DNA from 2 places in the Paenibacillus sp. FSL H8-0034 genome. Region 2 is predicted to be linked to the other one. Evidence: a T-box and tRNA genes for the amino acid it is inferred to sense, from the RefSeq annotation. Region 2 holds a T-box; the other holds one or more tRNA genes.
What was found. A T-box is a leader RNA that pairs with one kind of tRNA and senses whether it is charged. The one in region 2 lies ahead of trpS (tryptophan--tRNA ligase), so its partner is inferred to be a tRNA-Trp.
Positions count from the first base shown of each region.

Region 1: it has a tRNA-Trp gene. The T-box ahead of trpS (tryptophan--tRNA ligase) is inferred to sense a tRNA for this amino acid. The anticodon was not compared.

Region 1 covers NZ_JBBOBS010000001.1:7,447,963-7,454,099, reverse strand. Annotated here, with positions in the region: rRNA gene NST47_RS33325 (23S ribosomal RNA) at 1-2,614, shown strand, start outside; tRNA gene NST47_RS33320 (tRNA-Asn) at 2,718-2,793, shown strand; tRNA gene NST47_RS33315 (tRNA-Ser) at 2,797-2,886, shown strand; tRNA gene NST47_RS33310 (tRNA-Glu) at 2,904-2,978, shown strand; tRNA gene NST47_RS33305 (tRNA-Val) at 2,985-3,060, shown strand; tRNA gene NST47_RS33300 (tRNA-Met) at 3,077-3,150, shown strand; tRNA gene NST47_RS33295 (tRNA-Asp) at 3,192-3,268, shown strand; tRNA gene NST47_RS33290 (tRNA-Phe) at 3,309-3,384, shown strand; tRNA gene NST47_RS33285 (tRNA-Thr) at 3,397-3,472, shown strand; tRNA gene NST47_RS33280 (tRNA-Tyr) at 3,528-3,612, shown strand; tRNA gene NST47_RS33275 (tRNA-Trp) at 3,620-3,693, shown strand; tRNA gene NST47_RS33270 (tRNA-His) at 3,708-3,783, shown strand; tRNA gene NST47_RS33265 (tRNA-Gln) at 3,799-3,870, shown strand; tRNA gene NST47_RS33260 (tRNA-Gly) at 3,884-3,958, shown strand; tRNA gene NST47_RS33255 (tRNA-Cys) at 3,971-4,044, shown strand; tRNA gene NST47_RS33250 (tRNA-Leu) at 4,059-4,144, shown strand; gene NST47_RS33245 (hypothetical protein) at 4,432-4,962, shown strand; gene NST47_RS33240 (ribonuclease H-like YkuK family protein) at 5,116-5,685, opposite strand.
Region 2 covers NZ_JBBOBS010000001.1:1,751,797-1,757,933, forward strand. Annotated here, with positions in the region: gene NST47_RS07970 (TIGR03943 family putative permease subunit) at 1-766, opposite strand, end outside; gene NST47_RS07975 (permease) at 779-1,951, opposite strand; T-box leader at 2,149-2,419, shown strand; gene trpS (tryptophan--tRNA ligase) at 2,484-3,467, shown strand; gene NST47_RS07985 (hypothetical protein) at 3,528-3,707, opposite strand; gene NST47_RS07990 (alpha/beta-type small acid-soluble spore protein) at 3,862-4,092, shown strand; gene NST47_RS07995 (metal-dependent hydrolase) at 4,251-5,231, opposite strand; gene NST47_RS08000 (hypothetical protein) at 5,459-5,788, shown strand; gene NST47_RS08005 (ABC transporter ATP-binding protein) at 5,910-6,137, shown strand, end outside.

The DNA of each region.
Region 1 (6,137 bases), 5.7 Mb from region 2:
AACATCGGGTTAGCAGAATAGGTGAAGCAGTCTGGAAAGGCTCATCACAGAGGGTAACAATCCCGTAACCGAAAATCTGCGACACCTGTAGACGGATCCCGAGTACCGCGAGACACGTGAAACCTCGTGGGAATCCGGCAGGACCATCTGCCAAGGCTAAATACTCCCTAGTGACCGATAGTGAAGCAGTACCGTGAGGGAAAGGTGAAAAGAACCGCGGGAGCGGAGTGAAATAGAACCTGAAACCGTGTGCTTACAAAAAGTCAGAGCCCGTTTATGGGTGATGGCGTGCCTTTTGTAGAATGAACCGGCGAGTTACGTTCCCGTGCAAGGTTAAGGTGAAGAGCCGGAGCCGCAGCGAAAGCGAGTCTGAATAGGGCGCTTGAGTACGTGGACGTAGACCCGAAACCGTGTGATCTACCCCTGCCCAGGGTGAAGGTGCGGTAACACGCACTGGAGGCCCGAACCCACGCATGTTGAAAAATGCGGGGATGAGGTGGGGGTAGCGGAGAAATTCCAATCGAACTCGGAGATAGCTGGTTCTCCCCGAAATAGCTTTAGGGCTAGCCTCGGAGTTGAGAGTCGTGGAGGTAGAGCACTGATTGGGTGCGGGGCCCGCCAAGGGTTACCAAGTCCAGTCAAACTCCGAATGCCACAGACTTTTATCCGGGAGTCAGACCGTGAGTGCTAAGATCCATGGTCAAGAGGGAAACAGCCCAGACCATCAGCTAAGGTCCCCAAGTGCAGGTTAAGTGGGAAAGGATGTGGAGTTGCCCAGACAACCAGGATGTTGGCTTAGAAGCAGCCACCATTGAAAGAGTGCGTAATAGCTCACTGGTCGAGTGACTCTGCGCCGAAAATGTAACGGGGCTAAACCTGCCACCGAAGCTATGGCTCGAACAAGTAATTGTTCTTGGGTAGGGGAGCGTTGTGTAGAGGTTGAAGGTGTACCGTAAGGAGCGCTGGACACTACACAAGTGAGAATGCCGGTATAAGTAACGAAAAGACAAGTGAGAATCTTGTCCGCCGAAAGCCTAAGGGTTCCTGAGGAAGGCTCGTCCTCTCAGGGTAAGTCGGGACCTAACGCGAGGCCGAAAGGCGTAGTGGATGGACAACTGGTTGAAATTCCAGTACCACCGTGAACCGTTATGAGCAATGGGGTGACGCAGAAGGATAGTGACGCGGACTGATGGATGTCCGTCCAAGCAGCGAGGCTGGTGTGTAGGCAAATCCGCACATCGATAAGGCTGAGCTGTGATGGGGAGCGAAAATTGCAGTAGCGAAGGTCATGAGTTCAAGCTGCCAAGAAAAGCCTCTAGCCAGGGAGAAGGTGCCCGTACCGCAAACCGACACAGGTGGGCGAGCAGAGTATGCTAAGGCGCGCGGAAGAACTCTCGTTAAGGAACTCGGCAAAATGACCCCGTAACTTCGGGAGAAGGGGTGCCTCGGTAGGGTGAATAGCCCGAGGGGGCCGCAGTGAAAAGGCCCAAGCGACTGTTTAGCAAAAACACAGGTCTGTGCGAAGCCGTAAGGCGAAGTATACGGGCTGACGCCTGCCCGGTGCTGGAAGGTTAAGGGGAGTGGTTAACCGCAAGGTGAAGCTATGAACCGAAGCCCCAGTAAACGGCGGCCGTAACTATAACGGTCCTAAGGTAGCGAAATTCCTTGTCAGGTAAATTCTGACCCGCACGAATGGCGTAACGACTTGGGCGCTGTCTCAACGAGAGATCCGGTGAAATTTTACTACCTGTGAAGATGCAGGTTACCCGCGACAAGACGGAAAGACCCCATGGAGCTTTACTGCAGCTTGATATTGAACTTGGGTACGATCTGTACAGGATAGGTGGGAGCCAAAGAAGCATGAGCGCCAGCTTGTGTGGAGGCGACGTTGGGATACCACCCTGATCGTATCCGAGTTCTAACCTCGCACCGTAATCCGGTGCAGGGACCGTGTCAGGTGGGCAGTTTGACTGGGGCGGTCGCCTCCTAAAATGTAACGGAGGCGCCCTAAGGTTCCCTCAGAATGGTTGGAAATCATTCGCAGAGTGTAAAGGCACAAGGGAGCTTGACTGCGAGACAAACAGGTCGAGCAGGGACGAAAGTCGGGCTTAGTGATCCGGTGGTACCGAATGGAAGGGCCATCGCTCAACGGATAAAAGCTACCCTGGGGATAACAGGCTTATCTCCCCCAAGAGTCCACATCGACGGGGAGGTTTGGCACCTCGATGTCGGCTCATCGCATCCTGGGGCTGAAGTAGGTCCCAAGGGTTGGGCTGTTCGCCCATTAAAGCGGTACGCGAGCTGGGTTCAGAACGTCGTGAGACAGTTCGGTCCCTATCTGTCGTGGGCGCAGGAAATTTGAGAGGAGCTGTCCTTAGTACGAGAGGACCGGGATGGACGTACCGCTGGTGTACCAGTTGTTCCGCCAGGAGCACGGCTGGATAGCTACGTACGGAAGGGATAAGCGCTGAAAGCATCTAAGCGCGAAGCCCCCCTCAAGATGAGATTTCCCAATTAGTAAGACCCCTTATAGACGATGAGGTAGATAGGTTCGGGGTGGAAGTGCCGCAAGGTATGGAGCTGACGAATACTAATCGGTCGAGGGCTTATCCAAGAAAGAGTCTTGCAAGCGAAAGCGAGTAAGACGCGCTGCTCAAGCGTAAAGTGTAAGTTTCGGATCTAGTTTTCAGGGTGCAAACCTTGAATTGTAGTCATATTCCCTGATAGCTCAGTTGGTAGAGCACTCGACTGTTAATCGAGTTGTCACAGGTTCGAGTCCTGTTCGGGGAGCCATATGGAGAGGTGTCCGAGTTTGGTCGAAGGAGCACGATTGGAAATCGTGTAGGCGCCACAAGCGTCTCAAGGGTTCGAATCCCTTTCTCTCCGTAGTCATTATTGAATAAGGCCCGTTGGTCAAGTGGTTAAGACACCTCCCTTTCACGGAGGTAACAGGGGTTCGAGTCCCCTACGGGTCACCAAAGCAAGGGCGCTTAGCTCAGCTGGGAGAGCATCTGCCTTACAAGCAGAGGGTCGGCGGTTCGATCCCGTCAGCGCCCACCATATATGTATTGATTGACGCGGGGTGGAGCAGCCCGGTAGCTCGTCGGGCTCATAACCCGAAGGCCGCAGGTTCAAATCCTGCCCCCGCAACTTAATAACTTTCGAAGACAAGTCAGCTTCGAAAACATTGTGGAGCCGTGGTGTAGTGGCCCAACATGCCTGCCTGTCACGCAGGAGATCGCGGGTTCGAATCCCGTCGGCTCCGCCACTAATCATTTCCTGTAAGGGAATATGAGAATGAAATAAAAGGCTCGGTAGCTCAGTCGGTAGAGCAGAGGACTGAAAATCCTCGTGTCGGCGGTTCGATTCCGTCCCGAGCCACCATTTCTACTTTATGCCGTTGTAGCTCAACTGGTAGAGCAACTGACTTGTAATCAGTAGGTTGGGGGTTCAAGTCCTCTCGACGGCACCAGTACTTTTTTGTTAAAGCATTAACATGGCTTTAAGATGTACTGACAATTGAATATGGAGGATTAGTGAAGTGGCTAAACACGGCAGACTGTAAATCTGCTCTCTCTGAGTTCGGTGGTTCGAATCCATCATCCTCCACCATTTTTATAGGGGCATAGTTTAAAGGTAGAACAAAGGTCTCCAAAACCTTTGGTGTGGGTTCAATTCCTGCTGCCCCTGCCAATCTTACAACTGTGGCGGTCGTGGCGAAGGGGTTAACGCACTGGTCTGTGGCTCCAGCATTCGTGGGTTCAAGTCCCATCGATCGCCCCATTATTTTTTTAGTAATGGGGATTAGCCAAGCGGTAAGGCAACGGACTTTGACTCCGTCATCCCTAGGTTCGAATCCTAGATCCCCAGTATTATTAATCATGCGGAAGTGGCTCAGCGGTAGAGCATCGCCTTGCCAAGGCGAGGGTCGCGGGTTCGATTCCCGTCTTCCGCTCCATAATGCATTATTGGCGCCATAGCCAAGTGGTAAGGCAGAGCTCTGCAAAAGCTCTACCCCCAGTTCGAGTCTGGGTGGCGCCTCCATTTTTATTACACTCGCCGGAGTGGCGGAATCGGCAGACGCACAGGACTTAAAATCCTGCGGTAGGTGACTACCGTACCAGTTCAAGTCTGGTCTTCGGCATACGAGAAATATCAAGGGTTGTTGGTTAAATCTTGTGCAAGACAAACTTAAAAGCTTCTTTGATTCTTACCTGAATACATCATTCAGATTAGGACCAAAGAAGCTTTTTTGTTATAGTAATGAAAACAGTTGACGCAAACTAAAATGGGATAAGGAAGTGTTATGTATGGTTCTTATAAGAAAATCTAGCTGCCGCACATGATTTTTACAAGAGTAAGGGATATGATATTAATAGGTATCGATTTTCAAAGAAGCTATAGATTAGGGGAAATAGGGAGGTGATTGATGTGGAATATGTTAGAGATTATGTGATGTATTCGGCTATTTTCGGAATTTTTAGTTTTAGCTGGTTTGGCTGGGCTCAGGAGAATCCAAGAAAAAGCTGGCGCAAGTATATAGGGATTGCTTCAGCAGTTCCACTTGTAATTGGTTTAATTGGTATCTACTTAAGTATTAAACATTGGCATGATCACACTGCTTTATCGGAACCAGGTGTGTTTCATAATTATTTGTATTTCGTATTTATTGAATTTTTTCTAGCAGCGATTGGTGCTTTTCTATTAATTAAATTTAAACGTAATGACTATACGGCCCCATGGATTGCATTTGTTGTAGGTGTTCATTTTTTTTGGTTAAAAAGTGTTTTTAAAGATCCAAGCTTGTATATATTGGCGGTACTCCTCATTGGTGTTGCATTGATTTCATTATTCGTATCTAAAAAGCTTAACATCGCTAATAGTGCTATAACAGGTATAGGCGCTGGGACCGTTCTGCTCTGCTTTGCGATATTAGGATTGATCCGGTTCTTAATGCCATAAAAGTTAAGGATAGTTAAAAGTTGTAGGAACAGGTGGTCGGTCTTGGAAGCCTGCATATTTGAAAACCTCACCCAAGGAAATGCCGGAGTTGTACCGGCAAACCTGGCACAGAGCATGATCCCTTCGCAAGTACCACGATAACAAGTTTATGGGTCAAATAATAATTTGATGTTTTTTCTTCGAATAGCGGTTGGCGTAAGCTGATGCTACATATGAATCCGGTTTAATAATCGGCACCATACCTAACGATTGAACACGTAATACCATCTCCGCTACATATAAAGACGTTTTATTTTTAACGTGATCCGAGCCTGCGTCAATATGAATATACGATTCGAAAGAAGCTCCTTTATATACAAAAGGGAGAACGATATCCTCCATTTGCCGACGTTTTTCATCACTAAAATACAAAGCAATTTCCTCACTTAATGCGGTTTCGGTCGAAAGTTTTTCTTTGATCGAAGCAATGGCCCGTGGGATGATAACCTGCCGGTAGCAGGCCCATGCTCCATTACCAGGACGCTGAATCACAACACCCGTAATAAATTGTGTGTAGCCTTGATGGACCTGGCAATCGGTGCCTATAATAAATTTGTAAGCTGCTTTAGGATCAAGCTGAATAAAATCGATAATTCGCTCATGGACCTGCTTAAGGCTTAAGCCTTGCTCCGAGGTATTGCGAAACGTTAACGAATGGGTTAGCACATCATCTTGATTGTTCATGAAATTTCACCTGTACCCAAGGCTCGGTATTCTTCCTCTCTTCTTATTATTTTGGCAGGAAAGGCGGAATTCAACCACCGCTCACGTAATCAAGTACGGTTATCACTTGGCTATACTCTATATATTATGATCGAAACAGCAGAATTTGAACCTGTAACCCCATGAGCCCATAGTTATGCAGGAATTAGTCTAAGCTGCTGCAGATCGATTGGAATTGTAAGGAGTGAAATCAAATCGTGGATGCTTGCAGAGAAGTTGGCTCGGTTTAATATTCAAATTCAAGGTGCAATCAGAATAATCGATGTGTAGGATGGCTCTCCATATGAGTGAAGATTGCGGGGATCTAGTACTGGGTGCAAGAAATCATGTAAAAAATATTTTGAAAAACTGTGATAGAGGGTAAGATAATGATGGGAATGATTGAATAGTAATCAGCCATATGCTGGATATTG
Region 2 (6,137 bases):
GACTGGGCTTCATATCATCCTGACGATATACGAAGCCGGTGAGCTGCATCTTTTTGCCGACAAATTTGTCAAGATACAGATCCACGGTGGTCAGTGTTTCCATATACAAATCCTCTTTTACCGGAATCACACTTTCCTGATACAGCTCCTTGGCATAGGCAGCGTAATGCTTGGTGAATTTATCGGATGGAAACATTTCATCCTGCTTATCGACCGTTGCGGCGCCGGCTTTAGGACTTGTTGCTGCGGAGCCAGCGGCACCTGTATTGCTTGTTGGATTGGGAGTGTTAGTCCCACTGTCAGTCCCAGTTCCTGTGGTACTGCTTGGAGCAGGTGCAGCAGCAGGCGGCGAAGCTTGGGTGGACGTTGTATCTTTCTTGACTGCTGTCGCGCTGCTCAGATTCATCCCTTTTTTAGCTGCAAGGCTGCTGCCCATAGAAGCGTCCGGAAGCAGGAAGCCCAGCAGCAGCGGGAAGCAAAACAAACCGTAGATCAAGGTATTTTTTAATACCGAGGGTGACGGGGTATGATCATGATCGCAATCGCATGCAGCGACAGAGCCGGTGAAGGCACGAATCGCTTGGTAAATTTGATAAACAGCAATCGCATAGAAGCCGACGGCTGACCACTTCACATAGTCGACCATGCGGGGGGCGATATAATATAAAATATTGTCGGTTTTGACCAGATAGGCGATATACATCGCAAACCCGAATAAAATCGACGCTTTAATGAAATGATGCAGACTTAACCATTTTGTACTCATGTTAGCACACTCCTATGGAAACACGATTTTTTCGAAAATAAGCGAACATACAAGGACAACCACGATAATCAGAGCGGATAAAGCCAATACAAATCGGGTACGGAACGCAGACAGCAGCATCAGCAGGCTCTTAATATCCAGCATAGGTCCAAAGACGAGAAACGTTAATAAGGAGCCTGTGGAAAAGGTCGTAGTGAACGATGAGGCGACAAAGGCATCCGATGTGGAGCATAACGAGAGCACGAAACCAAGCGCCATCATGAACAGATGAGACGTAATTTCACCCTGACCTATGGAAACAAGGCTGTCCCTGTTCACGAGTGTCTGAATAACGGCGGTTATGATGGCACCGAATAACAAGTATTTACCCATATCGAAAAACTCGTCGGATGCATGACCCAATACACCAAAAATACGGCCAACAATCGTGGTTGGAACGGGATGATCATGGTCATGGTCATTGTTATGGGTGTGACTGTGATCGTGCTTATGCGCATGATTGCCTGCTCCGTGGTTATGATGTTCATGCTTATGCTCATCGTGTTGATGGCTGTGCTGGTGATCATGCTCGTGATCGTGCTTATGTACAGTATGATGCTCATGGTGATGCACAATATCTGAGGTCCTTAGATAGGACAGGTCACGCAGCGGATTGCTTTTGAAAAATTTGTAAATGATCAGACCCATAACAAGCGCTACAATAAAGGCCAGTGCCATACGGGAATAAGCAATTTCCGGGCGGCTGCGAAAGGCCATGTAGGTGGAAGCATAAACGACCGGATTAATAATCGGACCCACCAGTATAAAGACGATAGCTACGTAGACAGGCATGCCTTTTCTCATTAAACGCCGAATAACCGGAATCATACCGCATTCACATAATGGAAAAATAATACCGACCAGGCAGGCGAACAAAATTCCAAGCACCGGATTTTTGGGAATTAAACGGCGGATTGTCTGCTCGCTGACGAACATTTGAAGCAATCCGGAAACGAGCACCCCCAGCAGAACAAACGGAAAGGCCTCCAGAATAATACTTAAAAATATCGTTTTGAAGCTTTGCACGGTTGTGCTGTCCAGGAAGGAGAGATCTGGCGTTTGTTTTTGAGTAAAAATGAGAAACAGCATAACCAGGCAAATGAGCGTGAGCACATTCGTGCTCCATCGAAGTAATGGCGTTTGCAATGGACATATCTCCCTTTCTAAATCGTAATTATTATTATAACTTATGAAACAAATTGAGTATATAGGACATGCCGCGCACAAAAAAATCTTCATATTACGTAAATAGTTGGCTTGTTGACATTCCTATATTGAAATCTTATACTGTACAAAAGTATGTTGTCTCATTTCAAAGCATACCTGATGGTTAGCAAATGAGGGTACAGGCAATGACAGGAACAAGTAAACGACAGTGATGTCTTTCAGAGAGCCGGTGGCTGCTGTGAACCGGTAGACAGCTTGCGTTGAATGGATCCTTGAGCTGACGGCTGAACGACTTGAAGGAAGACCTGTGTGATGCGGGTGTGCCATTCGGAGTCCAACGCTGGTCCGGGCACTTCCCGTTACAGAAGATAAAGGCTTAATGACGTTTGCGACCTCGGGGTCGGTTATTTGCGAAATAGGGTGGCACCACGGTTATCCGTCCCTGAATATGGGGCTTTTTTGCGTTTCTGGAACAAATGCGGCATGGAAAGATCAATGAGGGGGAAATCAAATGAAACGTGTATTATCGGGTATGCAGCCCAGCGGTCAATTGACATTGGGCAATTATATTGGGGCTTTGAAAAATTATGTGACTCTGCAGCACACGCACGATTGTTACTTTATGGTAGTGGATCTCCATGCGATTACGGTACCTCAGGAGCCGGCAGCCTTAAAAGAGCAAAGTGAATCGGTAACGGCACTGTATATCGCAGCGGGTATTGATCCGGCTAAGGCGACGGTATTCATGCAGTCACATGTCAGACAGCACGCTGAGCTGGGCTGGTTGTTCACGACCTTAACTTATATGGGCGAGCTGGAACGGATGACGCAGTTCAAGGATAAATCGGAAGGCAAGGATTCCGTAGGAGCCGGTTTGTTTACGTATCCTTCGTTGATGGCGGCTGATATTTTGCTGTACAACGCGGATCTGGTGCCTGTCGGCGATGATCAAAAGCAGCATTTGGAGCTGACGCGTGATCTGGCTCAGCGCTTTAATCAGCGGTATGGCGACACCTTCACGATTCCTGAGCCGTATATTCCGCAGGTCGGGGCGCGGATCATGTCATTGGACGATGCATCCAAAAAGATGAGTAAAAGCAGTACGAATGCGGGCAGCTTCATTACGTTGTTGGATTCGCCTGATGTGATACGCAAAAAAATAAGCCGTGCGGTTACCGACTCCGGCCGTGAAGTGAAATTTGATCCTCAGGCGAAGCCAGAGGTTAGTAATTTAATTAGCATCTATGCCAATTGCTCGGATTTGACGATTGCCGAGATTGAAGCCTTATATGAGGGCCAAGGCTATGGTCCATTTAAAAAGGAGCTGGCTGAGCGTGTAGTTGCTTTGCTGGAGCCTCTGCAGCAGCGTTACCGTGATATTCGTGAATCCGGAGAGCTGTATGACATCCTGCGGCAAGGCGCTGAGAGAGCTGCAGAGCAGGCTGAGAAAAACTTGCGGATCGCCAAAGAAAGAATGGGCTTTCTTGTACTTTAATAAATTGTACAACTGTATTATTCATAGCAAGCCCAAAAAAAACGCAATGGTGCTGAATCCTCAGCCGCCATTGCGTTTTCTTAATTTGGCCTTCACAACAAAGCCGAAGCCGATAAAGCCGATCGAGAGAATTGAAAACAGCCCCACAAGCCAGACATTGCCTATACTCATGGCGTAGCTGATTGCGGTTAGTAGCAGGGTGCCGATGACGGCAAAAACGAGTGCCAAGCCTTTGTTCATTGTTGGAATTCCGCCTCTTTTACGAATATTTGAAAATCTAAAAAACATTTTTCAGCAGGTGCGTATACTTTTTATCAGATGTCACATAATAAGTTTGCAAGCTTGCAAATACATCAAAGCTATTCATTCAGATTTGAGAGGAGTGCTGATTATCATGGCACAAGGACAATCCCGTAACAGTAATGTATTGGTGGTACCGCAGGCATCTTCTGCACTAGAGCAATTGAAGTATGAGGTTGCCCAAGAATTGGGTATCCAAATTCCTCAGGATGGCTATTACGGTTACATGGCAACTCGTGATACAGGCGCAATTGGTGGCCATATTACTCGTCGTCTGGTACAAATTGCAGAGCAATCTTTGGCAGGCGGACAATCTCGCTCATAAGGCATCAAATTTCAATAGAAGCTCAAGGATCTTGTATCCTTGGGCTTTTTAATCGTTGTATGAGTCAATTGAGAGCGGTCATCATCATAACGAAAGGGCTGCCGCAGCAGCCCGGAAGTTATCATGTCCAGGTGACAATAATTGCTGTAAACCAGCCGTCAGGTATTGACCCTCAGCTTTTTCTCCAGTCGTGTGTCATTGACCCAGCCTACATAAGAATCAATCGGGTTCAATTCATTATCCAGCAGCAATACAGCGACGAAAGGGTACTGCTTGCGGTGACGATAGCGCACATCGGCCCATCGTACCTCATAGCCCCAGTCATGACTGCGTAAATCCGAGCAGGCGAACGAAGTGAAGTACAGGAAGGCAGCGATGTCACTGTGTGTTTTGGATGCCTCAACAGCAGGATGTGAGGTGCAGGACACCTCATCAATCCATTTGATCTGGTTGTTTTTGTATTCACCAAGTGCAAAACGTCCATCGCTCTTTGTTTTGACAATTTGCCAAAAGTTCAGGTTAAAGGTTGGAATCAAAATATAACGATCACCAGGATGATAATCGGGGTCCTTGTGATACAGATTGGATTCCAGCCGATGATGCCACCATGATCTCCATATATAATACACTGCCAGGCATGCATATAAAATAGGAAAAATAATCTGGGGCGCGGCCAGATGGACAGCCCATAATAAAATCGCTACGATATGAGAGATGAAAATAAACGGATCAAAAATATGGATAATGTTCCAGGCAATCCATTTTTCCGTAAATGGCCTGAATGCCTGAGTCCCATATGTATTGAATAAATCCGTAAACACATGGAAGGCAACCGCGATAAATACCCACAGGGCAACATGAGCCAAAGGCAAGCCGTCGAACAAAAGCATTAATACGAGCGTAATAAGAGCCGTCCAAATGAGTACAGCAGGGATGGAGTGTGAGCGTCCGCGGTGATTTTTGATATAAGCGGCATTGCTCTTGAAACGCAAGAGCGTGTCCATATCGGGTGCCTGCGACCCGACAACAGTCCCGATGAGTATGGCTGTGGAAAGCACAGGATTTGCCGCTACAACAGGATCAATATAAGCCAGTCCGGCCAACCCGAATCCAATTACTAGATGTGTTCCACTATCCATGGGGTTTCCTCCTAAGAGTGTTCCTTTAGGAACACTGACTTCGTAAGCATGAGCTGAGTTTTGCGTATGCAAAACTAACTTCGTAAGCATCGGCTGAGTGTTCCTTTAGGAACACTGACTTCGTAAGCATGAGCTGAGTTTTGCGTATGCAAAACTAACTTCGTAAGCAATGGTTTCATTTTAGTGTATCATTTTTTGATTTAAAATAAAGCTCGGTAGGTGAAAAAATGTCCAAAGTTTTTGTTGAATATCAAATATTACCCCAACACAGGTCAGTTTATTCACAGTGGATTCAAATTGTCAGTGACAAGTGCCCAGAGCTGGAACTGCTCGAAGGTGTAGATCAGCCTGGCTTGTTTATTGAGGTTTGGAGTGGCTGGACACGTGAAACGTTCTTACATATGAAGCAGATGAGAAAGAGTGGCACGAATCAATCGGCAGATATGGAGAATGAGGCTGCAGTTCGTTATCGCACGATTGAATGGCACTGCTTGGATACTTGGATTCAAGGGGGCATTTCCAAAATCAATATTTGGCATTTTGAAAAAGTTAGATAGTCCATAATATGAGATCAATAAATCCATGGTAACTTTATATTAATCGCGGTAATCTTACTATAGTTAATTAATGGATCGGTTAAAGTAGCTGATAATAGTGGGAACACGCGGGGGGATACAGATGGAGAGAACAACTATTTTTTGGAATCATATTAAGAATTATCGATGGTCCTACCTGATCGGATTTGCATTATTGTCCATTTCAAGCTTACTGCAATTATTGATACCTGTACTTTTGGGGCAATTTACCGATAAGCTGCAGAGCTCGCTTCTGAATGTTCAGGAAACGGTTCAATTTGCTGTCTGGATGGTCGTGATCGGGCTTGGGATCGCCTTCTTTCGCTCCACC